DNA from 4 places in the Pseudoalteromonas sp. S3776 genome. Region 2 is predicted to be linked to each of the others. Evidence: predicted binding sites of a transcription regulator. Region 2 holds the regulator's gene; each other region holds the start of a gene.
The links. Region 2 encodes LexA, which represses DNA repair genes until DNA is damaged. Its sites were predicted from a motif close to TACTGTATNNNNATACAGTA; they were not measured.
Positions count from the first base shown of each region.

Region 1: a site for LexA is predicted at 2,479-2,498, ahead of CWC16_RS12880 (SulA-like leucine-rich domain-containing protein). Genes of this name have one in related genera too.
Region 3: a site for LexA is predicted at 3,245-3,264, ahead of ruvC (crossover junction endodeoxyribonuclease RuvC). Genes of this name have one in related genera too.
Region 4: a site for LexA is predicted at 2,893-2,912, ahead of CWC16_RS01145 (DUF4007 family protein). Genes of this name have one in related genera too.

Region 1 covers NZ_PNCU01000031.1:30,788-38,326, reverse strand. Annotated here, with positions in the region: tRNA gene CWC16_RS12905 (tRNA-Tyr) at 32-116, opposite strand; tRNA gene CWC16_RS12900 (tRNA-Tyr) at 165-249, opposite strand; gene CWC16_RS12895 (VC2046/SO_2500 family protein) at 362-889, shown strand; gene CWC16_RS12890 (DUF6172 family protein) at 1,080-1,382, shown strand; gene CWC16_RS12885 (YchJ family protein) at 1,499-1,978, opposite strand; gene CWC16_RS12880 (SulA-like leucine-rich domain-containing protein) at 2,021-2,455, opposite strand; gene CWC16_RS12875 (tetratricopeptide repeat protein) at 2,731-3,186, opposite strand; gene CWC16_RS12870 (NCS2 family permease) at 3,304-4,596, shown strand; gene CWC16_RS12865 (hypothetical protein) at 4,847-5,605, opposite strand; gene cysB (HTH-type transcriptional regulator CysB) at 5,898-6,875, shown strand; gene CWC16_RS12855 (L-serine ammonia-lyase) at 6,943-7,539, opposite strand, start outside.
Region 2 covers NZ_PNCU01000014.1:30,656-38,194, reverse strand. Annotated here, with positions in the region: gene ctaD (cytochrome c oxidase subunit I) at 1-1,318, opposite strand, end outside; gene coxB (cytochrome c oxidase subunit II) at 1,318-2,460, opposite strand; gene lexA (transcriptional repressor LexA) at 2,932-3,549, opposite strand; gene CWC16_RS06770 (PaaI family thioesterase) at 3,727-4,167, shown strand; gene CWC16_RS06765 (hypothetical protein) at 4,178-4,558, opposite strand; gene CWC16_RS06760 (DUF7218 family protein) at 4,790-5,041, shown strand; gene CWC16_RS06755 (hypothetical protein) at 5,185-5,886, shown strand; gene CWC16_RS06750 (endonuclease) at 5,943-6,602, shown strand; gene CWC16_RS06745 (S41 family peptidase) at 6,713-7,539, shown strand, end outside.
Region 3 covers NZ_PNCU01000065.1:4,484-12,022, reverse strand. Annotated here, with positions in the region: gene CWC16_RS17835 (ABC transporter ATP-binding protein) at 1-692, shown strand, start outside; gene CWC16_RS17830 (ABC transporter permease) at 682-3,183, shown strand; gene ruvC (crossover junction endodeoxyribonuclease RuvC) at 3,314-3,838, shown strand; gene ruvA (Holliday junction branch migration protein RuvA) at 3,841-4,458, shown strand; gene ruvB (Holliday junction branch migration DNA helicase RuvB) at 4,466-5,473, shown strand; gene tolQ (protein TolQ) at 6,813-7,517, shown strand; gene tolR (protein TolR) at 7,504-7,539, shown strand, end outside.
Region 4 covers NZ_PNCU01000001.1:256,280-263,818, forward strand. Annotated here, with positions in the region: gene CWC16_RS01140 (hypothetical protein) at 1-1,878, opposite strand, end outside; gene CWC16_RS01145 (DUF4007 family protein) at 1,880-2,818, opposite strand; gene CWC16_RS01150 (DUF262 domain-containing protein) at 3,068-5,383, shown strand; gene CWC16_RS01155 (DEAD/DEAH box helicase family protein) at 5,389-7,539, shown strand, end outside.

The DNA.
Region 1 (7,539 bases), on a different contig from region 2:
AGAGATAGAAAAAGATACTGAAGATAAGAAGTGGTGGAGGGAGCTGGATTCGAACCAGCGAAGGCTGAGCCGTCAGATTTACAGTCTGATCCCTTTGGCCGCTCGGGAACCCCTCCACACTATTTTGTTACATTTGGCCCCACTTAACTTAGCGGTAAGAAAAGTGGTGGAGGGAGCTGGATTCGAACCAGCGAAGGCTGAGCCGTCAGATTTACAGTCTGATCCCTTTGGCCGCTCGGGAACCCCTCCAATGCAACGGCGCTGATAATAGCAAACTGCGTATTTAAGTAAAGAAAAAAGCTAAAGAAATTTGAAATAAAGCCGATAAATATCTACCAGTTATCATAATCGGCTAAAGACTATGCAAATCGATGATTTGTTAATCACAGAGAGTCAGCTAAAGACCAGGCTAAATAAAAGTGTGCATGAAAATCGCAGAGGTGAATTCTCACTTTTATTAGCGATGCTATCGCATGATGCGCTGGATTTTAGTCAATTTCACTTGCCAAAAAGTGAGACGCATAGTGCTTATGTAGACGAAGAACAGTTAAGGGAGCGCTTTGGTGCTGGGCCAAAGCAATTATTAGCTCCCGATAAATTTGATATGAGCATAGGGCAAGAGCACGCATCGGTGATTGTTCAACAAGGTGAGCAAGCAGGTATGAAAGCAATAAAATTAAGTCACTGCTTAAACCCTGAGCCACTAGCGATTAGAGATGATAAGTTACATATTCCTTTAACAGTAATCGATAATTGTGAACTATCAGTACGCAGACGCTTAAATGACACGCACACCGCGCTTGCAAGTCCACAAATGGACGCCGCAGCATTTTATGACGATTTAACTAATGAGGCTATACATAAGCCATTGCTTGTTGCTAACGCATAAAAATAATTTAACACTTGTACGTTTTAAAAGCCTAAAACACCTTATATTTAATAATCGGTTATGCAATAAAATAGAACAATTCTTTTTTTGTTTAAAAAAAGCATCCACAAATTAAATGCAATTGCTATAATGGCTGCAAATGGTATGACTTGAGTGCCATTATCATTAAATCAAGGTAATTAGGAACGTAATGAAGAAAACATTCACGCTAAATCATGAGAAAATCAAATACCCTCGTATGGTTGATGCTGCAAAGCATGAAGTGAAAAAATATTTGAAAAGAGAGCGCAATAAAACGCTACCTGTTGAAGCTGATTACTGGGCGTTTGACTGTAAGTTTGGCACAAGTGCCGATGATGCCGAAGTTGTTCACGTAGCTGAAATTAACAACAAGATCAGCGAAATCGAAAAGCAGGCGCTTACTTCATTCTATGTTGAGATTTTAGCTAGACCTGCGCAGCGTGAATCGTTCGATTTAGATGATGATGAATAAAAACCCAATAACAATATTGTAGAAAATGGACCTAAATGGTCCATTTTTTGTTTTAGCTAGTGGTTAAGTTCGTTATTGAAATTACTTAAGCGTCGTTATACTTTAAGTGTATTACTTTATAAAGCGTGGCATTTTTTATATTTCTTAGCACTTCCGCAAGGGCAGGGGTCATTTCTATTAACTTTAATATCGGCTACCGGATTAATAATACCCTCTAAATAACGCCATTCACCATCCTCTTTTATAAAGTCTGATTTCTCATCCAGTTCACAATATAAGTTTTGGTAAAAATAATACGCGTTAAAGGCAACAGAGCCTCGCTCATCACTTTGTTTTGTGTCGCGTACAACTAATTTTACAAAGCGGCAGCTATTGGCAAAGTCAGCAATTTCATTTACTGGGTTTTGTGCTTGTTTTTCTTTAGCGTAAGTTTTAAATACATAAGATGCATTTTTTAATGCATAAGCACTAAAACGCGAACGCATTAATTGCTCAGGTGTTTCTGGGGTTTTTATATCAAGATGATAAGGTTGGCAACAGTCGCCATAATTAAGCTGACTGTTGCATTTGCAGGCGCTGGTACTGGTTACACTCATAAAATACTAATTAACATAAATCAAAAATGTATTTTACCAAGCTTATTGAGTAAGTGATATTGCTGTAGTGCTGGTTTTTTTAGTAAAGCAAAATAGCTTAGCGCTTCTTTTATTTAAATTAAGCGATAAATTAACAAGCTGTTGCTCACTGACTATGTCGGTCCACGTAATAATGGCTGCAAAATTTCCATTATGAAGTGCGGAGTTAAGCACATACTCTAAATTTACTAAATGCTTTTGCCTTATCACAAGCAATTTGCTGGTATCAATAGAGCAGCTATCTAGTAAGGCTTTACTGGGCACATGGTCAGGCGCAATTAGTAAGGTCCACGCATTCGAGCTATTGTATTGGTGCAACACTTTTAGCATCTCAAATGTTGCAGAAATTTCATCTTCGACTTTTATTAAGTTTACTAACTCATTTTCGTCATGTTGTTGGTAGCTTTTAACGTTTCTTACGGTAATTGGCTGTAGCATAGGTCTCACTCACTGGGTTTATATACAGTACATGTATACAGTAGTTTATACAGTTGTTGTGTGCAAGTGTTTTTTGTTATTTTTTATACAGTTGATGACTTTAAAAAATAAATAATAAAAATAACACTTTAAAAACAGTTGCTTATAATTTATCTGTGAGAGTGAAAAATGAGGGTGCTTGCGCAACTGTATAAAGTGTAGCAGCGCTATACAGTACTTAAGAGGTGGCTATACAGTTGTTTTAATGTGTTTTACAGTACTTAGCAATACAGTAGTTAGTCATTTTTGGGGATTAAGTGAGCATACTGTATTTGGTGTATTTGCTCAAACAAGCTTGCTGCGTAGCACTGAGCGTCTTTAAGACGTTTGGTGTCGATATATTTTCTTAAATCATCTAAAGCAGCGGTTGCCGGTTCATAGCCTTGGCTGCTGGCTAAACTAAGCCATGCTGCTGCGTGAAATACACTTTTTGGTACGCCTTGGCCTTTGACAAAAAATAATCCTAAATAAAACTGGGCGCGATGATTTCCGGCCATTGCGGCAAGACGCATCCATTTAGCTGCCAATGGTGCTTGATTATGTTTTAAATAATACAGTGCTTTATTAAGTGCTGTGTGCTCGCTTACATCACTATTGCTTTCAGCGCTTTGGTTTATAGGCTGAGTTACAAAGTCTAAAATGTTGTTTAATTGCTGCTCTAAGTCTTGTCCGCTAGGCTGAGTCTTATTCATACATTTTCTTTTATATAGTTTCTACGTCAACAGTTTAGTATATCGCAAGGTAAAATGTCCTGTTTATACTTAATTTTATGATAAAATCTCGTCACTTTTTACAACCACAAGTCTATTATGCTCGAAGCTCTATTTAAACTCCGCGAAAACAACTCCAATGTGCGACGCGAAAGCATTGCAGGAGTCACTACTTTCATCACTATGGTTTACATTGTATTTGTTAACCCTGCAATGCTTGCTGAAGCAGGCATGGATCAAGGTGCTGCATTTGTAGCCACTTGTATTGCAGCTGCTATTGGCTGTTTTATTATGGGGCTGTGGGCCAATTATCCTTTAGCACTTGCGCCAGGTATGGGCCTTAACGCATTTTTTACTTATGGTGTAGTTTTAGGGATGGGTTATAGCTGGCAGGCTGCATTAGGTGCGGTATTTATGTCTGGTTGTATATTTTTAATATTAAGTTTGTTTAAGGTCCGCGAGTGGATAATTAATGCGATTCCTTTGGTTTTAAAACAAGCTATAGCAACAGGTATAGGCGCGTTTTTAGCGTTAATTGCACTAAAAAATGCAGGGATTATTGTTTCAAGCCCAGCAACATTAGTGCAGCTTGGTGATATCACTTCGGCGGGCCCTTTATTAGCTATATTAAGCTTTTTTGTGATTGCGGCTTTACTTTATCGCGATATAAAAAGTGGCGTACTTATTAGCATTTTGCTAGTAACAGGTATTGCGTTAAGCCTTGATTTAGTTCAGTACCACGGCGTAATTTCAATGCCACCGTCTATTTTACCTACGTTTATGCAACTTGATTTTGCAGCGGCCCTTGAACTTTCCATGTTAAGCGTAATTTTTGCGTTTTTGTTTGTTGACTTATTTGATACATCAGGGACGTTGGTTGCGGTAACTCAAAAAGCAGGCTTAGCCGATGAAAAAGGCAACATGCCGCGCTTAGGGCGTGCTTTAAGTGCAGATAGTACAGCGACCATTGCCGGCGCAATGTTGGGTACTTCAACAACCACTTCTTATATTGAGTCTGTGGCCGGTGTATCAGTTGGCGGGCGTACTGGCTTAACAGCCGTCGTTGTAGGTGTATGCTTTTTGCTAATGATGTTTTTTGCGCCGCTTGCGCAAATGGTGCCAGCTTATGCAACAGCGGGTGCTATTTTATACGTTGCGGTATTAATGCTGCAAAACCTTAAGTTTGTGAACTGGGATGATATGAGCGATGCAATTCCGGTAAGTGTTGTACTGCTTATGACGCCACTTACATTCTCTATTGCACATGGTATTGCGCTTGGTTTTATATCGTATACTGCGGTTAAGTTACTATGTGATAAACGCGATCAAGTGAGTATTAGTGTGTGGATTTTAACGGCGCTGTTTATTATCAAGTTTGCGTTTTTATCATAATAGCTAATGCCGATTCGTTGAATTAACAGATGTACTCAAGGGCGGGTAAATTATTATTTAGCGGCTATCACTCAGTGCCATTGCCTAGTTATACCGTGTATATCTCTTGCAGTGGTAAATGAGAGTTTATAACGGAGTGAGTGCTAGGTAGTGCCCTAAAGTACATTTGTATTCACCCATGGTAAAAACAGTTTAGCAGATACAAAAAAGCCCATACATTGTGTATGGGCTTACTTTTGGTTATTTAAAATTACCATTTCTTTTTAGGGGCAAATAACACATCGAGTTCATCTTGCTCAGCTTCTGCTTTTTTCTTAAGGGCGGTGGCGTTTGACGCTTTTAGCTCAGTACTTATTTCTTCTAAATAGGCTTCGACTTCTTGGCGTTTAGTATTTACGTATTCATCTGAATAGGTAACGGCACTAAGCGTGGCATAGGCTTTCTCAAAATACTGCCTGGCAGAGCCCACCATACTTGCCGAACGAGCAGATAAACCGCGTTTTATTTGGCTTTCTATATTAATTCTCAGTTGTAATTTTTCTAGACGCTTGTCTTCTGCGGCAAATACTTGGCTATCTACGCGTCCTTTACTATGCTCCGAACGCATAATTACTCTAAGCTTTTTTATACCTTGTATTAACGAAACTAATTGTTTGTCGTTACTTGGTAGCGATAAGTTGTCGTTGCTATTGCCTTGTACTGGCGCACTTAGCTTTTCTTTTGCTTCGTTCATCCTACTTTTTAATGCTTTAGAATTAGGTGAGTGTTTCACCATGGCGTTTAGCGCCTCGTAACATCTACGTTGCAAAGCGCGTATAACATTTTCAGAAAGCGGAATATTGGCACTATTCATTAGCGCCTCTTCGGTTTCTTCGATTATCGCTTTTTGTTTTGTTAATTCTTTACGACGTTCAACTTCTTGTTTTTCTTTATGCTGTTGTACAGCGCTTACCCACAGTGCAATCACTATTAGCGCCACTATAAGCACAATTATAATCGAAACGATCATGGCTTAACTCTCGGATTCACAATCTATTTTTTTATATTACATCAAATATATGCTTTGAGGGTAGCTTTGCGCTGATTAACTTTAAAATATGTTAAAAATTAGATATAGGAATAATGTATTATAAGTTGAACCTGAATAAACATCGCTACCTGAAGCGAATTTATTATGCTAGCCTTAGCGTCTAAATAATGAAGGTATAAGTATGCATTCAGGCAAGTATTGTATAAAGTAAACTTGTCTCTGTAGCTTGCTCCCTTCATGCTGGCCTAATAACAACGTTAAAACTGCAACCATGAAATTACAACAACTTAGATACATAGTAGAAGTTCAAAATCATAAGCTAAACGTATCAGCTACCGCTGAAAGTTTATTTACCTCACAGCCTGGTATATCTAAACAAGTGCGTATGCTAGAAGATGAGTTAGGTGTACAAATTTTCGGCCGCAGTGGTAAACATTTAACGCATGTTACAAGTGCCGGTGAAGAAATAATTAACATTTCTCGCGAAATTCTTTCTAAGGTCGAAGGAATAAAAGCCGTTGCTAATGAGCATACCTTGCCTGATCAAGGTAAACTAAATATAGCCACTACACATACTCAGGCTCGTTACGCTTTACCCAGTGTTATCCAAGGGTTTATGAAAAAATACCCCGCTGTTTCGCTGCATATGCACCAAGGTACACCACAACAAATATCCGATGCGGCAGCGCGCGGAGACGCTGACTTTGCCATCGCAACAGAGGCGCTTCATTTATATTCAGATTTAGTTATGCTGCCTTGTTATCATTGGAATCGCAGCATTGTAGTGGCAAAAGATCATCCATTAGCACAAAAGGCCGACAGTTTAACTGTTGCTGATATAGCTCAGTATCCACTTATTACGTATGTATTTGGTTTTACTGGTCGCTCTGAACTCGACAAAGCATTTAACGCACATGGCCTTGAGCCACACATTGTGTTTACTGCAACAGATGCCGATGTAATAAAAACGTATGTAAGGTTAGGGCTAGGTGTAGGTGTAGTTGCCTCAATGGCCGTTGATCAATTAAGTGACACTGATTTAGTGTGTATTGATGCTAGTCATTTATTTGAAGCGAGTACAACTAAAATTGGCTTTAGAAAGGGCAGTTTTTTACGTACTTATATGTATGACTTTATTGAACGTTTTGCCCCGCATTTAACTAAAGAGCGAGTAGAGCGCGCTAGTTTGTTACGTAATCAAGAAGATGTTGATGCGTTGTTTGCAGACATAGAACTGCCGGTAAAATAGCAAAGCTTTGTACTAAAAATAAAAAACCGCGTATTACTAAAATACGCGGTTTTTTGTTTTTATACGCTTAACATTCAATAATGTTTACCGCTAATCCACCGCGTGCGGTTTCTTTGTATTTGGTTTTCATGTCGTTGCCAGTATCAAGCATGGTTTTAATGACTTTATCAAGCGACACCTTTTGCTCGCCACTGCCACGTATTGCTAGGCGCGAGGCATTAATTGCTTTAATGGCGCCCATGGCATTGCGCTCAATACACGGTACTTGTACCAATCCGCCTACAGGGTCGCAGGTTAGACCTAAATTATGTTCCATGCCTATTTCTGCGGCGTTTTCAACATGTACTACATTACCACCAACAATTTCGGTGAGTGCGCCGGCAGCCATTGAACAAGCCACACCCACTTCACCTTGGCAGCCTACTTCTGCACCCGAAATAGAGGCATTTTTTTTGTATAAAATACCAATAGCCGCTGCGGTTAATAAATAGCGCGTGGCTATGTCGCGGTCCACTTCTTTAATAAACGTGTGGTAGTACATTAGTACGGCAGGTAATATACCCGCTGCGCCATTTGTAGGCGCAGTAACTACGCGACCCCCCGCGGCATTTTCTTCATTTACAGCAAGGGCAAATAAATCCACCCAATCCATTGCTCTAAGCGG
Region 2 (7,539 bases):
CATTAACGCTTACCAACGATAACCAAAAATGCCACTTAGCCAAGGCAATGTTGTACATATTGCCCGTCCATTTAGGCAGCCAATAATAAGCCCCTGCCATAATAGAAAATATTGCTCCCGTAACTAACACGTAATGAAAGTGCGCCACCACAAAGTAAGTATCGTGATACTGAAAATCAGCTGGTGTTATAGCCAACATCAAGCCCGAAAAGCCCCCTAAGGTAAACAGCACAATAAAAGCAATACTAAATAGCATGGGTACTTCAAAACTTATTGAACCTCGCCACATAGTGGCCACCCAGTTAAAAACTTTTACCCCTGTAGGTACCGATATGAGCATGGTCGCGTACATAAAAAATAGCTCGCCAGCAACGGGCATACCGGTCGTAAACATATGATGCGCCCACACTATAAAGCTTAGTAATGCGATAGAAGAAGTGGCGTATACCATGGAGGCATAACCAAATAGTTTTTTACGAGAGAACGTAGGCACGATAGTCGAAATAATACCAAAGGCGGGTAAAATCATGATGTACACTTCGGGATGGCCAAAAAACCAAAATATGTGCTGAAACATTACCGGATCGCCGCCACCTGCTGCATCAAAAAAGCTGGTTCCAAAGTATTTATCGGTCAACACCATAGTAACCGCTCCGGCCAATACAGGCATAACAGCAATTAATAAAAATGCGGTTATTAGCCATGTCCAAACAAATAATGGTAGCTTCATCCATGTCATGCCTGGGGCACGTAAGTTAACAATGGTCACAATCACGTTTATTGCGCCCATAATTGAGCTAATCCCCATAATGTGCACTGCAAACACAAACATTGCGGTGTTATCGTTACTGTACGTTGTAGAAAGCGGCGCATAGAACGTCCAGCCAAATGCGGGGCCGCCTCCAGGCATTAATAACGATGCCAATAAAATTAAAAAAGCGAAGGGTAAAATCCAAAAGCTCCAATTGTTCATTCTGGGCAGTGCCATATCTGGCGCACCAATCATGAGCGGTACCATCCAGTTAGCAAGCCCCGTAAAGGCTGGCATTACAGCACCAAACACCATAATTAAGCCGTGTACTGTGGTCATTTGGTTAAAAAAGTGAGGATCTACCAATTGTAATCCTGGCTGAAATAACTCAGCCCGAATAACCATAGCCATTGCACCACCAATTAAAAACATCGCCAGCGAAAAAATTAAGTACATGCTGCCAATATCTTTATGGTTTGTTGTATATAACCAGCGTTTAAAACCTTTGGCTGGATGGTGGCCGTGGTGAGCGTCATTGGCGTGTGGTTGTTCTACTATGCTACTCATTAGTTCGCCTCCCCATCAGCATCAAGTGCTGCCTGAATTTCACTAGGTTGGATAACATCACCCGTATCGTTACCCCACGCATTGCGTTTGTAGGTAATTACTGCCGCAAGTTGCTTTATAGATAACTGCTTTGCAAATGCCTGCATTGCGGTGCCAGGACGGCCATGAATTACAATATCTATATGATCTTTTATATCACCAAGCACAATGGGGCTGCCTTTAAGCGCTGGAAACACACCCGGTAACCCCATACCTGTTGGCTGATGACACGCAGCGCAACTTGCCATATACACTTGCTCACCTAGCGTCATTAACTCTTCTTTAGGAATCGTTTTCTCAAGTAGGGCTGCATCGGCTAATGCCGCTTTCTGCTTAGCTTGCTTAGCATCTGCAAGCCACGCGTTAAAATCCTCTTGTGACTTAGCTTCAACTACCACGGGCATAAAACCATGATCTTTACCGCACAGTTCGGCGCACTGGCCACGGTAAATACCCTCTTCGTTGATGTTGGTCCACGTTTCATTAATAAACCCCGGGTTGGCATCTTTTTTAACGGCAAAATCAGGTACCCACCAAGAGTGAATAACATCATCAGAGGTCATTAAAAAACGCACCTTTTGATTAATTGGCAGTACTAAAGGTTTATCAACCTCAAGTAAGTAATTAGGGTTTTTATTAGCAAGGTTGGCTATTTCGTCTTGAGGGGTAGACAAAATAGAATAAAACTCCACGTCTTCGCCCATATATTCATAATGCCACTTCCACTGTGATCCAGTGATTTTAATGGTTAAGTCGGCCTTACTGGCATCTTCCATTGCAATCAAGGTTTTAGTGGCAGGGATTGCCATGGCAATTAAAATAACAAACGGAATGGCAGTCCAAAGAATTTCTACTTTGGTACTTTCATGAAATTGGGCAGGAACTGCCCCTTTAGATTTACGGTGATGAATTAGTGCCCAAAACATAATTGCGAACACTATCACCCCAATCACACAACATATTAAAAATATTGTCATGTGTAGCTGATATACATTATTACTTATATCGGTTACGCCCTTGCGCATATTGTATTGGCTATTAGCCAGCACTTGCTGCGGGAACATAATCAATACAAGCCACAAGGCAGAGGTCAGTTTACCCATGTGACGGCTCCTTTGATGCTATTGCGAATGCAAAGCGAAGAGGCATACGGCTTAAACGCCAATTCGTTATTTTTATTATTTAACCAACCTAATTTGTTTTGATTGGTATAGCTGCGTCAACAATGAATGTGTATTTGTGTGTTCTCAAAACCAAAAAGCTGTGAGTTATTGTTAGCCCAGCACATTAATGATTAGCTAAAAAACGTACAACAAGCAAGTTTTAGTATAAAAAACAAACAAGTTGTATTTTAAAATAAGCTTTAATTACGCCAGCTTAAACACAAGTTAGTTGCTAAATAGCGAGTAAAACTAGGGGTGCATCATATAAAAGAGGAGTTAAGTGCGAGTGCAAAAAAGTTTACAGGCTAAATAATTTTAGGGCGCTTTGAGGTAGCGGAAGGTCTTTCTTAAAACAAAAATGCACACTTAAAAGTGCGCATTTATAAAAAGTTACTTAAAAATAGTTAAAAATTACATCCAGTCGGCATTTCTTATTACGCCAACAGCTAAACCTTCAATATTAAAAGATTCGTTTTCAAGGTCTACCTCTATAGGCGTAAACTCTTCGTTTTCGGCGTGTAATAATACTTTTCGGCCTGCTTTTTCGAGGCGCTTTACGGTTACGTCTTCATCTACCCGCGCAACCACAACTTGGCCGTTTTCAGCTGTTTGAGTACGGTGTACAGCAAGTAAGTCGCCGTCCATAATGCCTATATCTTTCATACTCATACCGTTAACACGCAGTAAAAAGTCAGCGGCAGGTTTAAACATAAGTGGGTCTATTTTGCAGTGGCTCTCAACATGTTCTTGCGCCAAAATAGGCGAACCCGCTGCAACTCGACCTATTAATGGCAGACCTAGTTGCTCTGGCTCTTCTTCTTCAACCAATTGAATACCACGGCTTGCGCCTGGCTTCATTTTAATAACACCTTTTTTGGCAAGCGCTTTTAAGTGCTCTTCTGCGGCATTAGCACTTTTAAAACCTAGTGTTTGCGCAATTTCGGCACGTGTAGGAGGCATACCAGTGTCTTTAATAAAAACTTTTATTAGTTCGAGTATTTGAGCTTGGCGTTTAGTTAATGGTCGCATACAACTGGTTTTCCATACAGTACATTTAACTGTGAGTATATACAGTTAAATAAAAATCGCAAATTTAAATTGCGCTTTAAAATAGCTAAACACACCGCACTTGGATATATTTTAGGTAATTACAGACGTTCAGTATTTAAAATGCTATAAATTTGCTTTCAACATAAAGGAGTAATTATGAGTATTTGGCACCAACCCATCACTTTAGAGCTTTGCAAACAGTTAGAGGAAGGCATTGACGGCCAAGGCACATTAATGAAAACCATGGGTATTGAAGTCACAGAAATTGGTGACGATTACCTAGTTGCCACAATGCCAGCAATTCCTGAGCATCATAACCCTATGGGGATGGTACATGGTGGTGCAAATGTAGTACTTGCCGAAACAGTAGCAAGCTATGCTGCTAATTTTGTTGTCGATTTTACAAAGTTTTATTGTGTAGGGCAGGAAATTAGCGCAAGCCATTTAAAAGCATCTCGCAATGGTACTTTAACTGCAACCGCTAGGGCTTTTCATATTGGTAAGCGTAGTTCTGTGTGGGAAATAAAAATAACAAATAGCCGCAATGAGCTGTGCTGCGTATCAAAAATGACCGCAGCAGTTGTAGAGCGCAGATAATTACTTATTGTTATTTTTCGATAGGATAAATAGTAATTTCCATACCTGCACCAATCGCAGATATACGTAGCAGTGTGTCTGCATGTAAGGCTTGGTTAAAACATTTAGGCGACGTGCCCGATTCAAAGCCAATATCAAACGTTCTTCGCGAGCAGCTGAGCCATTGTTTAAGCGCATTACGTGAACACGACTCAATAAGCTCGCACAAATGGTTAATCGCTTTATCTGGTGTTGATATTTCACCTGAGGCTTCAATACGCGCAAGTTGACGATATTCGTCTTTGTCATAATGCAAAACCGTCGCGTTTTTCTTTAAGTCTGCCACTAAGGCGCTAATATCATGTTTAGACTCAAGCTCTAGATCTACATTTAAAAATTGAATTTCCGACATTGTCTGCTTTTTACCCTCTTATAGTTTCATCGCAAACTTTAACGCAGTTTTACTTTTATACCAAATCAACTAAGCGGTAAACATGGCTTTATTAATAGAAAATACCTATTTAAACGCCATTGGCACCTAATTTGCCTTATTAAACGGGTTAGGCTAGTTAAGCACAAATTTAGCGTTTATGTATGAAAGTTATACACACACTGTGTAATTAAAAGCTGTAGGAGAACAATAATGGTAGATCATGGTCCGCAAATTAAAAATGATGAACAGTACGATGCACTTCGCGATGAAGGCATGAGCAAACAAAAAGCCGCGCGAATTGCTAATAGTAATACTCATAAAACCGCAGTTAAAGGCGGCAAAGCCTCAAAGTATGAGAAGCGCACTAAAAAACAGTTATACGATCAAGCAAAAGAGGTAGGCATTAGTGGCCGCTCAAAAATGAGCAAACAAGAGCTAATAGATGCCCTGCGTGAGCATTAAACGCAGCCTCACTGATTTTTTATCGCTCCTTTTTATTATTTTTATAAAGTTAGAGTAAGCTTATGAATAACTGCGACAAAATGTCGCAGTAAAAGCATGGGCAGCTGTAATACACTAACGCTAAAAATAATAAGAAGCACAAAATGAGAAAACAACTCTTTAAGCGCGCACGAAAACTTCATAAGTGGCTAGGCTATTTACTTGCCTTACAAATTTTAGCTTGGCTTTTAGGTGGCTTAGTAATGAGCGCGATACCACTTGAATACGTACATGGTAAGCACCTTGCAAAACGCACACTTACAAACCCATTTACACAAGCAGACTACTCCACATCACTCGATAATATTACGTCACAAGTGGCTAACCCCACTCAAATAATATTTGAGCACTTTTTAACTACCCCGCTTATTACTGTTATTAACAGCACCGAGCAGCAAAGCTTTAATGGCTTAACGGGCCGCCCTTTTAAGCCACCCACTAAAATACAAATCACCGCTAATGCGCAGGCTCATTTGCTCATCGACGCTAAACCAGTAAGTACCACATTTTTAAAACAAGGGACTCGAGAGGTCGGATACAAAACAAATGTGTGGCAAGTACAATTTAAAGACACCTTTAATACCACGCTGTATTTAAATGCAATTAACGGCAAAGTAATTACTGTTCGCAGCACTCTATGGCGTATATTCGACTTTTTTTGGATGCTGCACATAATGGATTACGACGAGCGAGAAGATTTTAACAACCCATTACTAATCAGCTTTGCAGCCACCAGCGTGCTATTTTGTTTATGCGGCATGTTGCTACTTTTGCAAAATTTAAGGCTTAAAAGGATTTTTAAATAGGTTTATATTTTAATTTCAAGGCCTTAAACTAGCGCCTCCTGTAGTTCACGTATGTGATGGATATGCTTAAATTTATTTTAGCCTTTGTGGCTTGTTGTATTTGTTTTTCGGCATCGAGTGAGGAATTTACCCGTTTTTCAACGGCTAAAAGGCACTTAATTAAAACCCTGCCTAATAACGCCAAAAGCCTCTACTGCGGCTGCGACATTAAAAAACAAGGTAAAAAACTAGTGCCAGATCCAGCGGGTTGTGGTTATGTGCCTCGTAATACATTTACCCGCTCAGGCAAAGTAAACCAGCGCGCTTTACGTATTGAATGGGAGCACATAGTGCCCGCATGGGAATTTGGCCACCAGCTACAATGCTGGCAAAACGGCGGACGTAAAAACTGTCGAAAGGTCAGTGCCAAATTTAGAAAAATGGAAGCCGACATAAACAACTTAGCCCCCGCTATTGGCGAAATTAACGCCGATCGCTCTAACTACCGCTTTGGAATGCTGAGCGAAAATGCCACTCAATATGGCCGCTGCCAGGTAAAGGTTAACTTTAGACAACGCGTAGTAGAGCCGCCATTTTATGCCCGCAAACGCATTGCCGACACCTACGCTTATATGCAAAAAACATATGGCTTAAAAATATCAGCCAAACAACAAAAGCTATTTGATGCGTGGAAAAAACAAGCATTTGCAGATAAAAGCAGCGCAAGCAAGCTTTAACACAAGCGAAATGTTATACACTCATTTACATAATTTAGAGTCTAATACGTTGAATAAATGAGCGGGTGTTGTAGTATTTTAAACAACTTATTTACAAAAAGTAGTTCTGTATGTTTAAAAATAACAAAGCATCACTCGCTATTATTGCTGCACTCTCAAGCCTAACACTTGCTGGCTGTGGCGGTGGTAGCAGCATGAATGAAACGCCCGCTCCAGTCATCACACCTCCTGCAAGCACAGCCCCAACATGGACGGCAGGTGTATTTGAGCCATCGGATGAGTTAAAAAACTTTTGCGAAAACCCACGCACAGGTAACGATCCGTTTAATAATAATGAGCCTTACCCAGACCAAGCCGGTTCAGCACTTTACGAAAAGCTTTGGCTTCGCTCGTGGAGCAATGAAACCTACCTTTGGTATGATGAAATAGCCGATAACGACCCTGAAAACTTTGCTACAGTGGCCAGTTATTTTGCCCAACTAAAAACCGAAGAACTAACCGACTCTGGTGATAAAAAAGATAACTTTCATTTTTCAGAGCCCTCCGAGGACTACTTTCAAGAAGCACAATCAGGTGTAACCTCAGGCTATGGCATAAACTGGGCATTTATAGGCGACCCAGCTGATAGAATTTTGCGTGTTGCCTACCTAGAAGATGACTCACCAGCAAGCCAAATTGGTTTTCAACGTGGCGATACGGTGCTCGAAGTTGATGGCGTAAGCATTAATACCAGCACACAAGCAGGCGTAGATACCCTAAACGAAGGCTTATTTAGCCCCACTAATGGCGACTCGCACACCATCGTTGTGCGCAGTAACGATGGCGCTGAAAAAACCTTTAACGTAACGGCTGGCAACATAGAACAAACGCCTGTACAAAACGTAAAAACCATTACCACCGAAAATGGCACTAGCGTAGGGTACATGCAGTTTAATAG
Region 3 (7,539 bases), on a different contig from region 2:
ATATTATTCAAGTAAATGGTTTGTCTAAAGTAGTTTCTACCTTCGAAGGTGAGTTGCCCATCCTCAGCGACATCAGCTTTAATGTCAAGCATGGTGAGTCAGTTGCTATTGTGGGCACATCGGGCTCAGGAAAATCCACGTTATTAAGTTTATTAGCGGGCCTAGATACAGCCAGCAGTGGTGAAATTATCCTTGATGGCGAGCCACTTCATAGATTAGATGAAGAGCAACGCGCGGCATTACGAGCTGAAAAAGTCGGCTTTGTATTTCAATCTTTTATGTTGGTACAAAGCTTAACTTCCCTTGAAAACGTGATGCTGCCAGCAGAGCTTGCTGGCGAAAGCGACGCCAAGGAGCAAGCCCTTGCATTGTTAGAAAAAGTAGGGCTAAGCCACCGTATAGATCATTACCCATCGCAACTCTCGGGTGGTGAGCAACAACGTGTGGCTATTGCCCGGGCTTTTATTGGCACACCTAAAATTTTATTTGCCGACGAGCCTTCTGCAAATTTAGACAGTAAAAACGGCAAAATGGTGGAGTCGTTATTGTTTGATTTAAACCAGCAGCACGGCACAACGTTAATTTTAGTAACTCACGATGAAGCACTCGCGCAAAAGTGCCAGCATATTGTACAAATTGAAGCGGGGCAGTTAGTTAAAAACTCAAAAGAGGACGTAGCGAATGTGGGCTAAGTTAGCACTTAAATTATTTGCCCGCGAATTTCGCCGCGGCGAACTAACCGTAATTAGTGCCGCGATTGCGCTTGCAGTACTAACAGTGTTCACGCTGTCTATGGTGACAGAGCGAATAGCACAAAGCATAGCACAAAAAAGTAGTGCGTTTATTGCGGCTGATAGAGTGCTAGCCAGTGCCCACAAATTAGATACGGCGTTTATTAATAAAGCCAAACAAGAAAACTTACAAACTGCGCAAATGGTCTACTTTGATACCATGTTATTTGCCAACGACGAGATGCAGTTTACCTCGGTAAAAGCGGCATCAAACGAATACCCGTTAAAAGGCGAATTAAAAGTTAAATCATCGTTGCTTGGCGAAACGCAAGTAGCCCAGGGCGGACCAAAGCCTGGTAATGTGTGGCTAAGTGAATCGGTTTTTTACAGCTTAAATATTGATATTGGTAGCCAAGTAGAGCTAGGTGCTGCCGTATTCAATGTAGAAAAAGTAGTAGTTGAAGAGCCTGATGCCCCGTTTAATGTATTTTCGAGTAGTCGCAGAGTACTCATAAATATTGCTGATGTAGCAAAAACAGAAGTGATACAACCTGGTAGCCGAGTGAACTACCGCCAATTGTATGCAGGCGATGAGTCAGACATAACGCGGTTTTATGAGTGGTTAAAGCCACAAATGGCCGAAAATCAACGCTGGTACGGCGTCAAAGACAGGCAATCGCCTATATCAAATAGCTTAAACCGAGCAGAAAGTTTTTTATTACTAGCTGGCTTACTGGGCATTATTTTAGCCACAGTTGCCATTGCTGTGTCGGCAAAGCGTTATTGTGAGCGCCAATACGACCCCGTAGCTATGATGAAAACCCTTGGCGGAAGCCGCGCATTAATTCGTAAAATTTACTTTATGCATTTACTCATGGTTTGCACTATGGCGGTTATCATTGGCTTAGCCATAGGTTACGGTTTACAAGAAATTGCCACCGGGTATTTAGCAAAAAGCATGGATATGAGTTTACCTGCAGCGGGTTTTAAACCTTGGCTGGTGGCCATTAGCACAGGTGTTATATGTGCAGTTATGTTTTCTATTAAGCCACTGCTTGATTTATTTGATATTCCACCGCTTAGAGTATTGCGCCGTAATTTAGGCGACAGACTAGCCGTAAGCCGTGTGCACTTAGGTTTAAGTGCCCTTACGGTGTTTTTATTAATGTGGTTATTTAGTAACAACATTAAAATAACGCTTATTTTGTTTGTTTCTACACTGGCTCTGATTGCGGTGTTGTTTGTTATTTCAAAATTAATTTTTGGTGGTGGCCGTAAATTAGGCTTAAAACCAGGTAATAGCTGGTCGTTAGCTATTGCTTCAATACAAAAGCGTGCCAACGTAAATGCGGTGCAGCTTATTAGCTTTTCGTTGGCGATAAAATTGCTGCTGTTTTTGATTGTACTTAAAAATGACATGATCTCAGATTGGCAGTCTCAATTACCCGCCGATGCACCAAATGCATTTTTAGTTAATATTACGCAAAACGAACTTGAGCCTGTAAACAATTACCTAGCAGAAAACGATATTTTAGTATCTGATTTTTACCCGACCATTCGTGGGCGCGTAAATGCGGTAAATGGCGAGCTTGTTGCGCGTAAAGTATCGTTGCAAGATAACGAGAAAAAAGATGAAGAAGCACGTTCAGGCATCGGCCGTGAGCTTAACTTAACGTGGCTTGAAAACGTGCCAGCCCAAAACGAAATTGTGCAAGGACAGTGGTTTGGCGAAGGCGCGGTGGGTGAAGCATCGGTTGAGGAATCAATGCTGGAGCGTTTAGATGTAGAAATAGGCGACACTTTAACATTTCTAATTGGTGCGCAATCATTTGACGCTAAAATAACTAGCGTACGTAAAGTAAACTGGGCTACGCTAAAACCTAACTTTTTTATTATTTTAAGCCCCGACGTGCTAAAAGATTTTCCGGCAACGTATATTTCATCTGTGCGTATAGAGCCTGAGCAAAAGAAAGCGTTTAGCCAGTTACTGCGCACGTATCCAACTATTACCGCCATTGATGTAGATAACTTTGTAAAGCAAATTCAATCAACCATTGAGCAGGTGTCGTTAGCGATTGGCTTTGTGCTTGCTATTGTGGTGTTGTGTGGTGCATTAGTGCTTATATCGCAGGTGCAAGCGAGCCTAGGTGAGCGAATGCAAGAAATAGTAATACTGCGAACTTTAGGCGCCAAAGGGCGGTTAATAAAAAATGCGACCCTTTATGAGTTTTTGCTATTAGGTGGTTTAGCTGGGTTTGTAGCCGCATTATTTAGTGATATAGCTTTGCTAATTGTTCAGCAGCAAATGTTTGACTTAGCCGGTAAACTGCACCCTGAAATATGGCTAATAGGGCCAGTATCGGGCGGGGTTTTTGTGGCGGCGCTTGGCTACTTAATGATTGCCCGTAAGCTTAAACAAAATACCCAAGGCTTAGTACGTGCTTTAGCCTAAGCTATACTTTATTAATGCTAAACGCCCGCACTAAGTTGCGGGCGTTTTTGTTTTTACTCGCCACTGGTAATTTATACAGTGCTCTGGCATTATTACCGTTATTGAAAAACAACAATAATGAGTGTGCTGTTTGGCCATTATTTTAGGGATAGACCCAGGTTCACGTTTAACGGGTTATGGTGTAGTTGCTCACCAAGGTGCTAAATTTACCTATTTAGGCAGTGGGTGTATAAAATTAGCTGAGCATGAGTTCCCCATACGATTAAAAATGATCTACCAAGGGATCACACAAATAATAGAGCAGTTCTCGCCCGAAACCTTTGCAATAGAAAAAGTATTTATGGCGCATAACCCGGATGCAGCGCTAAAGCTAGGCCAAGCCCGAGGCGCGGCTATCGTGGGCGCCTCTATGGCCGACTTACCCGTATTTGAATACTCAGCACGGCAAATTAAACAAGCCGTGGTAGGAAATGGCGGCGCCGATAAGTCGCAAGTACAACACATGGTCAAAAATATTTTAAAATTACCAGGTACACCGCAAGCCGATGCGGCCGATGCACTTGCTATTGCAATATGCCATGCTCACTCAGAACAAAATTTAATCAAACTAGCGGGTAGCGCCAGCAAAACCGTTAGAGGACGTTTAAGGAAATAAATATGATTGGCCGTTTAAATGGCATTTTAGTTGAAAAGCAGCCGCCCGAAATTTTATTAGAAGTAAGCGGCGTAGGCTACGAAGTACAAATGCCCATGACCTGTTTTTACGACTTACCCAATGTTGGCGAAAACACCATCGTGTACACGCATTTTGTAGTACGCGAAGACGCACAACTATTATTTGGCTTTAATAATAAAACCGAGCGCGCGCTGTTTAGAGAGTTGTTAAAAGCAAATGGCGTGGGGCCTAAACTCGGGTTAGCGATTTTGTCGGGCATGTCGGCGCAACAATTTGTAAGTTGCGTAAACAACGAAGACGCCACAACCTTGGTTAAATTACCGGGTGTGGGTAAAAAAACCGCTGAGCGTTTAGTGCTTGAAATGAAAGACCGCTTAAAAGATTGGGGTAATGATTTATTTACGCCATTTAGCGATAATGCCGTAATAGAGCCCGCTTGCGATGCAACTATTGCCAATAATGCCGCAGACGATGCCGTATCGGCACTTGTTGCGTTAGGTTATAAATTGCCACAGGCGCAAAAAGCAGTAAAATCGGTAAGCAAACCCGATATGTCTACTGAGGTTCTTATTAAAGAATCTTTAAAATCAATGTTGTGAGTAACCCATGATTGAAGCTGATCGTTTAATTGACGCGAGCGAAAAAACCAACGAAGACACCATAGACCGCGCAATAAGGCCCAAGCTTTTAGCCGACTACAAAGGTCAGCCGCATGTTAAGCAGCAAATGGAAATATTTATAGAGGCTGCCCGTAGCCGTGGTGAAGCGCTCGATCATCTATTAATATTTGGCCCGCCAGGCTTAGGTAAAACCACGCTTGCTAATATTGTCGCCAACGAGCTTAATGTAAGTATTAAAACCACCTCAGGGCCAGTGCTCGAAAAAGCCGGCGACCTTGCTGCATTGCTTACTAACCTTGAAGAGGGCGATGTACTGTTTATTGATGAAATACACAGACTCAGCCCGCAAGTTGAAGAAATCCTTTACCCCGCGATGGAAGATTATCAACTCGACATTATGATTGGTGAAGGCCCAGCAGCACGATCTATTAAATTAGACTTACCGCCGTTTACGCTTATTGGCGCAACCACACGTGCAGGTTCTCTTACCTCACCACTAAGAGACCGTTTTGGCATAGTGCAGCGCTTAGAGTTTTATTCTATTGCTGATTTATCATATATAGTGGGGCGCTCAGCGCATTATTTAGATTTACAAATGTGCGATGATGGAGCCACCGAAATTGCAAAGCGCTCGCGAGGCACACCGCGCATAGCTAACCGCCTATTGCGCCGTGTACGCGATTACACGCAAGTAAAATCTGATGGCACTGTGAATGCCTCGGTTGCCGAGCAGGCGTTAGATATGATTGACGTAGATAAAAGCGGGTTTGATTACATGGACCGTAAATACTTACTTGCCATTATCGAAAAATTTATGGGCGGACCTGTAGGGCTAGATAATTTAGCCGCCGCCATCGGCGAAGAAAAAGAAACCATTGAAGATGTAATTGAGCCGTTTTTAATTCAACAAGGCTTTATACAGCGCACACCGCGCGGGCGAATTGTGTCAGACAATGCGTACCATCACTTTGGTTTACTCCCTAAACAAGATTAACCTCATTTAGCCCGTTACAGTCAATGTAGCGGGTTGTACCTACCCTTAATTGTAAAATTTTCTTAATAGTTAATCAGCTTTCATCCACTTTGTTGCAAATGTAACCAATAAATTAAATTCATTTTGTAATTCACTTAACGTTAAGACTGGCGTGGCTATGCTGCGTACCATTGAATTTATCACGGCACTTATTTGCTACTTTTTGAGAGCTTAAAAGTGTGGTTATTTAAATTAAGTACATTGTATTTTTATAAAGAGACTTACAGACATCTTAAATTAGGCTGATATAAGTTTTTTTAGTGAGAAGCTTTTAGCGAAAACGCGGCTTTAAGAAATGCGCTTTTATTGAGGGCCTGTTGACCTTTCAGGGTTATAATTTGTTCAATCTAGGGGCCATTTAATCGCGGCGCGAGGTTTGTAACCTAGTGGGCTAAGTAAAAACCGAGTAACAATGAGTAAATGACCCCTAGGCAGAACCCTTAGGGCAGCGCCTGTTTGGCATTTATACGTCGTTATCGCCTATTTATGGGGAATGACCACACTACATAGGCTCTGCCTTGCCTAAATACCAAACAGGCTGCTGCGAATTTAACCTCGAAAGGTAAGCAGGCCCTAGTATTCAGGTTGAGTAGGAAGCGCGAAAGTTTAGGCAAAAAAAAGCCCGCATATAATGCGGGCAAACAACAAGTTGAAGGAAGTAATCCAGGGAACTACGTTTTACTTAATTAGGTTTTATCCAAAAAGAGTAAAACAATGTAATACGTTTAAAAATCCTATTACTAAGAACTTGGCTTAATGAAAAATCTTTCATTCAGTGCGTAAGCTCGGTATGGGAGAATAATACGGAATATGTGCTTTTTGTTCAAACTAGAAAATTTAAAATTTCAGATAAAAAAAACTAATCTGATGAATTTTTTAGTTGTTCGAAACTTGTGCGTTAATTATTCGTTAACTTCATAAGTTACTGAAAATTAATAAACAATTGGTGTGAGCTGTATTGTTACACTATTAGTTAAATTAGTACATGCATAATGACATGAATAGCTTTTGCGTGCTTATGCACTTTTTATGAATAAACGCAGCATTTTATCAAGTTTTCTGCGTATATTTACGCACTTTTATTGTATTTAGTTGTACTTTACTTAGCGTGGCAGTCGCGTTTTAGAAACAAACAAGTGATTAACCGTATGTTTAACGTTTTTTGTTGCCAATTCATAGCAATACCGTTGTCAGTAAACTCTTGACTCGATACACTAGATGCAACTTATGGCCGTTACAATGGTCTTATTTACATAAAATAACCAAATTGACGTTTTTTGAAATTATTTAGGAGTTTAACGTGGGATCAGGGCTTAACTTTTTAGATCTAATTCTAGAAGCCAGTTTGCTTGTGCAGTTAGTTATGCTAGCGCTTGTAGCAATGTCTGTAATGTCATGGGCAATTATTTTTCAGCGCAAAAAAGCAATTAGCGATGCCTTGTCTGATGCAAAAAAATTCGAACAAAAATTTTGGTCAGGTATCGACTTAAGCAAATTATACAACGAAATTTCATCACGCAGTGGCCAATCTCATGGTATTGAAGCGTTATTTACATCAGGCTTTAAAGAATTTGCGCGCCATAAAAAGAACACATTTCAAAGCGCAGGCATTGTTATGGAAGGTACGCATCGTTCAATGCGTGTGGCTCTATCGCGTGAAATTGAAAAACTAGAATCGAGCTTATCGTTTTTAGCGACAGTAGGTTCAATTAGCCCATATATCGGCTTATTCGGTACGGTGTGGGGTATTATGAATGCCTTTATTGCACTAGGTGAAGTTAAACAAGCAACTTTACAAATGGTAGCGCCAGGTATTGCTGAGGCACTTATTGCAACAGCAATGGGTTTATTTGCGGCTATTCCGGCTGTTATTGCGTATAACCGCTTTGCTAATAAAGTTGAAAAACTAGAATCACACTACATCAACTTTATGGAAGAATTTGCCAATATTTTACACCGTCAAGCAGCTACCCAAATAGAGGCTAAAGCGAATGTATCAGCGTAAGAAGCGCCGTCCGGTCGCAGAA
Region 4 (7,539 bases), on a different contig from region 2:
ATTTGTATAAGCATTCTGTATTTCGCTGTCTACATTCGCTTGGGCGAACTTTATTCGGCTTTCTAGTTCGTTTTTAGCAATTAAATCGTGTGTGATCTTTTTCTCTTCTTTTAAGATCTTACGAAGTGCTATTAACTCAATGGCTGCCGTTTTTAAATTAGTAAAGTCTTTGAGCGTACCTATTATTACAAACGGCATTTCTTTCGCGTTTTCTTTTAGAGTTTTAGCGACCTCAGGGTTTGTTGGTAAAACAAAGTATGTGAATGCCTCGCCTGTTTTTGGTTTAGTTACAAACGTTTCAAATACAGCGGTATCAAACTTATTTAATAATTTAGTAGTAGCCCAGCGCATAGTGCCGGTTTTATGGTAATGAGCTGTTGCTAAAATATTTTGTGGTGCAGCGCATGCTTCAGTCCAATCAACACCTTCACTAATAACCTCAATTTGCTCACTAATAAGGTTATTAATATCAATATCACTACCTTGAAACACAAACAAAGCATCGTGTTTCTGGCGATAAATAATTACAGTGCTTGCTTCTAGTTCTTTAATTGCATCATCAACGTCATTTGATTTATATCCACGACAAACAAAGTAGTCTTTAATAAAACTTCGTTTAGCATGTAACTGATGATGAAAGCCAAAAATAGTTAATAAAGCAATAACCTTAGTAATAGCAATATGGAGTTCGTCACCTTTTTGCTCAGCTCTATATATAGCATCAGAGCCTTCAAGCCATGCTTTACTGTCCTGCGAGGTAACAATTAAATGATGTAAATTATGGTAAAGGTAGTCCCAATACATTTCTGGTCGATAAAGATTTAGCTCTTCATTTAGCTCACAGTAATTTGAATCTAAAAACTCTCTAAAGCCAAACTTTTCGTGGGATGCTAAAAAGCCAAATAAGCTGCGTTCGTTTTGAGAAAAGCGACGACGAGATACAGGGCCAAGCAATAAACTCACTATAGGATCTAGTGGCAGTGTTGTGCTAAGTGCATGCCTGTTTTTATTTTGGTTTGTAAAAGCGCCGCTTACAGTACTAACTAAATCGGCGTATTTAGACTGTATTGCATCGGCTACCTTAGGTGCACGGTATATCGAATCACCTACTAGCGTTAAAGACTCATCAATCGATGGGTTAAAGCTTAAATCGCGGTAGCGGCCTTGTACTTTGCTCCATTCTTTTTGAGTTTTAACATCTTTATTCTTAGCGTAGTCAGAAAACGCTTGATGTAAAAAGCCCATGAGCAAAACAGGTCTTTTTGCTTGTTGTACAATATCAGCCAAAGATTGAAATAAGTGTAAATCTTTGTTCTCACGAGATTGATAATCTAAGGCTTTACCCATTTCATCAAGTAAAATTAAAGTACCATCTTCATTTTCACTTGGTTTTTGTAAAAGCTTTTTTATTTCTGCTAAGCATTTATCATCGTCAAAGCTCGCGACTTCTTCTGAGTCAAAATCTTGGTCAAATGCATTTAGCAAGCTAACCAAAATACTGTTTGCGGGGGCTTCTAAACCACAAACATGCTTAACAGTTTGCCAGCCATTTTTTAACGCAAAGCGCTCTTCAAAATTGGTAACAACGCTTTGAGAGCTGTTTAATTTTTTTAGTGCATAATTACGCTGCTTTAAATCTGTAGAAAGCAAGCATGATAAAAACAAAGCAACGGTAGATTTACCCGAACCATAAGGGCCTGTAATTGTAAATGCACGTTGTGTACTATTTTCAAATTCGCGACTAATAGTATCAAGTACATTTATAGCTGTACCATGCAATACAAACTCATCAATAAATGGAGAAAAATCAGTACTCTCGGTATCAATTCGTGTCGAACTTTTGTAGCGTTGATTTATTGTAATTAAAGATTCAGACATGTTATTTACCGTAGTACATTTTTAAGTAATCGATTGCATTATTTTTTATATCAGCAGATATATTTACTTGACGTAAGCCTAAAGAGTCAACCCAAGTTACATTCTTATTTGTAAAGCCTTGTGCTTCATCTAACTTCTGTCCTAACCCAGACTCAGAGAGCCTAAATATTCTGCCAGGTGAGCAAGGTTTAGTAAGTAAAGAATCAAAATCAATAGTGCTTACATTAGAGTCTTTTGTTTCCTCATTAAAAAACTCAAGCAATGCATAAATAAATATTTCAACAGGTAGTTCAGGGCGTTCAACAAGGTTGCTTACATAAAAGCCGCCACCATTATCTTGTACTAAATTTAATTCAGCTAAAGGTGACGTAAAATGGTCTTCATCAACTTTTACAGCTTTTTTTGTTGTGCTATTTTTTTGTTTTTTGCTGTAAGTGTTTAAAAAGCAATCTACGTCTTTTTTTAATGTGCTTAGATTACCTAATTCTGTTTTAACGAGGCGTTTTGCATCATCATAACAGTCATCTACTAGCTTATTTTTTTCAAAATATTGAACGTTAGAGTAGTTAAAAAAGTAACGGTAAGCAGTTAGGCTCATGTTGTTAAAGTTCAGCCAAAAATGAATAAGCCATACAGAACCAGGAAGCTCTAAAAAAGGGTCGTGTCCATCTACGGTTTTATCGCCAAATAAAAACTTTCCGTTATTTGCTACAGAATGAGCTATTTCACCTTTATTTATTTTTTCTATCACATTAGCCGACTCAGCCCAATACTGAATCGCCTTAACCATATTCTTGCCTACACCTAGTTCAACAATAGAGTGACGTATACTTTCTTCGTTAGAAGAAAAGTTTCCTTTATTATTCAAGTGATTAATAGCTTTAAATAGCCATCCATAGCGTAAAGGGAAGGTGTCGTGCCCTGTGAATTTAGCTTTCATGCTTTGTATTTGCCTCTGGAGAATTTATCCAATACCGTTAATAGTATCTTGAAATATAATGAAGAGAAAGGTGTTTTTGTATATACATACAGTTATTGCACACCTAAAAGAAAAAACTATTGTATTCAACTATATGGTTATGTAATCTTACTTTAACAATACTTAATGAGTAATGAAATTTCATTATTTTATAGTTCAACAGTTAATGTAAATTAATGGATTTTTTTAATTACTAAGGGACTAACCTGAATGCAAAAATCTTTAGATATTTTTAAAGCGGAACCAAAATCGGTTTATGATGTTCTATGCGACACCAGTAAAATGGGCTTTTATATGCCTGCATACCAAAGACCATATTCTTGGGAAGAGGCTCACATTAATGACCTGTTCACTGACTGCGATAATGTTTTTAGAAACTTGCTTGAATCGTCAGATGCAATAATATTCTTGGGTTCTATACTTACAGTTGAAGATAATGAAGCTAAAACGGTTTTCCCTTTTAATAAAAAGCAACAGCCTTCAGATATAAGGTTAGTAATTGATGGTCAACAACGTCTTTCGACTTTGACATTAATTTTAGTAGCGCTTAATGAAAGGCTAAGACTTCATTTAACTAACCTGAAAAAGCTGATCGAGAAAGAAGAGTCCGAAGATATCAAAGATTCTTTAGAGGTATTAAAAGAGTCTATCGCGGAGTTAATTACTGATACTTCAAACACTGTAGTTCAAACAGCTGCGGATCACCCTCTTTATAAAAGCTTCCCTAAGATAATTCGCTCTCAGGTGGATTGTTGGGGGAAGGATGAAAGAAAAGCTACCTATAATAGCCCTATAGCAGAGTTATTAATTTCCTATCAAAAGCACGTTCTAGAGTGCAAGACATTAGACAAGTTTACAGAGTTTGACCGTAGTGTTTTAAATGATAGTAGTAAGCGAGTTAGCGAAAACCTTAAAATTATCAGAAAGTTTTTAGGCTATATTGAACAAGGCTTTAATCTAAAAGGTACAGATCAAGAAAGGTTAACAATTGACGACTTATTGAATGTAGAAACATTAGACCTGTGCTTAGATCTCCCTATTGATGAAGAGTTGAAACTCGCTGCTCAAAAACATGTCAAGGTTTCACCAATTATTTTTGTTGTAGCTTTTGCTAAATTTCTCTTACACCGCGTTTGTTTAACGTATGTTGAAGTTAATAATGAATCTTATGCATTCGATATGTTTGAAGCCTTAAATACAACAGGTGAACCACTTACAGCAATAGAGACATTTGTTCCTAAAGTCATAGAACACATTGGTAAAAAGCGTGACGTTAATTCAGATGATGCAGATGAATCAATCAATGTTTTGAAGTCAATAACTGATCGCTTCGAGAAGTTAATAGCCACCAAGGAAAAGAACGATAAAACGAAGGCTTTAATACTAGCTTTTGTTCGAGCTTATGAGGGCAAAGTAAAGGTCACTCATTTACGTGATCAAAGAAAGGCTATGTTAGATAGTTATGAAAAAACTGTGGATATTAGCCGAGATGACTACTTAAACTATTTAGCTACTACTACAGATTTCTTATTTGATCATTGGCAGGCTCTTGAGCCAAACACTCAAGGTTTAGCCAATGCTGAAGATTTAGATATTTCTAATCTATGTCTACGCTATTTAGTTGATATAAAACACGATATTGTACAGCCTCTTTTAGTGCAGTTTATACAACAAGATAAAAAATATGACCAACTTGCATCAAAGTCTTCGGGCTTTAGTGAGGTTTTAAAAGCTATTACTGCATTTAGTGTTCTCTGGCGCGCCATGAGTGGAGGGGCTGATGGTATCGACGGTGTGTATAAAAGGTTACATGAAAAAGGGTTTGAAGTAGGAGGAGTGTTTAATAAAGCTTATAGGCTCAGAGGTAGTACATTGAGTTCTGATGAGTTTAATGTTGCAAACCTCAAGGCTTTTTTCAGACAAGAATTAGATTGTAAAATTTCTTCTAAAGAGTCGCCTAAAGAAGCGAGTTTCGACCAATGGTTAGATATTTCTTCCAAGCAGCCCCTTCTGACTAAGCAGAAAAGTATTAAGCTTTTGTTACTAGCTGCTTTCCATGGAGTAAAGCTTGAAGGCGAAGATTTTGTTCGAACTAATGATAGTAAGTCTCATTTTTTAAATACAACAATGTGGAAAATCTTATCAAAAAAAGACAGGGTAAAAAAAATATACTCTGGTAATGTACAGTGGAATGATAAGTCTATTGCAGACCCTGAAGTTTTTAATAAAATAGGAAATGTCTTGGTTGATCCAAGAAATAGTATTTCTGTAGATGAAGCGTGGGCTGATATAAAACAGTCGCTATTATTAACCCTTAACAATGACTCAATTGAGCACGTGGACAAGTTGATTAATGAATTTAGCGGGCTTTCTGAAGAGACGAAACTGCATACCTCAACTCTGTTGTTAGAGAGTAAATTTGAAGAAATTACTTATTGTGAAGAATGGGATAAAAGGGCAATAGAAGAACGTACACATTTGTTACTAGCTAATGCTTGGGAAAACCTATATAGCTGGTTAGAGTAGTTTTAATGCTTTTTTCTAGTTTACCCTTAAAACCGAAATATAACTCTGAAGAAGACGATATTCTTCAGAGCTTCTATACTCCTTTGCTTAGCTGCGCTGAAAGATATGATAGGGCTGTAGGGTATTTCAGCGCGGCAGTTTTAGCTAGTGCTGCCAATGGGTTAGAAAAATTTATTGACTCAGGAGGGAAGATAAGGTTAGTTATAGGCGATCCTCTCACTGATCTTGAGTATGAAGCGATACTAAAAGGTATGGAAAGTCCTATTGAAGCCCGCTCAACTCAACTTAGCGAAATACTTCTAAATTCCACTAATAAAAATCTTGATATCTTAAGTTATTTGATTGCAAATAAACAATTAGAGGTTAGATTTGCTTTTACTTACCAAGGAATGTTTCATAAAAAAGTAGGCATTTTCTACAAGGCTAGTGAGATAGTTGTTTTCAGTGGTTCAGCAAATGAAACTCTTGCGGGCTTAACTAAATATAACTCGGAGGAGATATCAGTTTATTTTAGCTGGCGCGACTCCTTTTTGGACTATGGCGAGGTTGAAATCGAAAACTTCGTACAATTATGGGAAAACAAACAAAAGAGAACAAAAGTTGTTCCTCTTACTTCTGAGTTTTACAAGAAAATTCAAAAGGGTATAAATCTTAAAGATTTAAGAAAAAAGATATTTAAAGCGGAAAAAACAAAATTAAAAACTGCACATAATCCCTTTTTTTCATACAGCTTCAAAAAGTCAGATCAGTCAGTTAAGAAGATTCAACTGACTCAAAGAGTACCGAGAAAGCCTTTAACTATAAAAGGTAGAGCATTTGATTTATTCAACCATCAGAAAAAAGCTATTTGTAGCTGGAAGAAATCAGACTATAGAGGATTGTTAAAGCTTGCTACAGGTGCAGGGAAGACAATCACATCTATAACCGCTATTGTCGAATTATATGAACAAAGAATTAAAAATAAATTAAGTACATTCACTATTATTAGCGTGCCTTATATCGAATTAGCAAACCAGTGGGTGGATGAGTTAAGTCAATTTAATATCTCAGCTATAAAGTGTTATGAAAAGTCCGCTAATTGGAAAAATAGCCTAGATGCTAAATCATTACTCTACCTTAATAATAAAATAAATTTTGTATGTGTTGTAGTTGTTAATAGGACTTTGGTACTAGATGATTTTCAGAAAGCAATGAGTAAAATCCCAAATAATGATATCTTGTTCATAGGCGATGAATGCCATCACCTTGGTAGTGAAGGGTTATTTTCATTTTTACCAAATTCAAAATATAGAATTGGCTTGTCCGCTACGCCATTTCGCAGTGATGATGATGAGTTGGAGGGGTCTCCATTTAGTGACAAAAATAAACTAAATCTAGTTAACTACTTTCAAGGCATTATAAGTGATTACTCTCTAAGGGATGCAATCAAAGATAATATCCTGGCGCCCTACCGATATGAAGTTATTGCGGTTTATCTTAATGAAGAAGAAGAAGCACTTTATGAAGAATTATCTTTAAAAATTACTCGCCTGATTTTGGAATCAAAAAAAGAAGCTTTACCCTCAGATAAAAAAAACTTATTAACTAGCCTTTGTGGACGGCGTTCGCGACTTTTAGCGACGTGTAAAGGCAAGTTACCAGCGCTTATTAAATACTTAAAAAATAAATCTGAATTGGATTTACAGCATTCATTAGTATATGTCGGTGAAGGTAAAGCTCCAGAGGCTAACAACCCATATATAGAAGATGTTACTAAAGAGCTATTTGCAATTGGTGTCAAAGTTGCAAAATTTACTTCTGGTGAAAGTAGTGTGCAAAGAAAATCTATAATGAAAAATTTTAAAAATAAGGAAATAGATGCATTAGTTGCTATGAAAGTATTAGATGAAGGTATAGATGTACCCGTATGCAAAACGGCTTATATACTTGCGAGTTCCAGGAACCCGAGGCAGTACGTGCAAAGAAGGGGGCGAGTATTGAGGAAGTCTGATTCGAAGAGTGAAGCTAAAATTATAGATTTTGTTGTATTGCCCTCAAAAACTTCTAAAACTCAAGCAGCAGAAAATTTGAGAAAAGCAGAATTAAAAAGGATACAAGATTTTAAAGCAACCTCATTAAATCCAAGTGAAGTTGAAATAGAGTCAGTTAATTTAGGA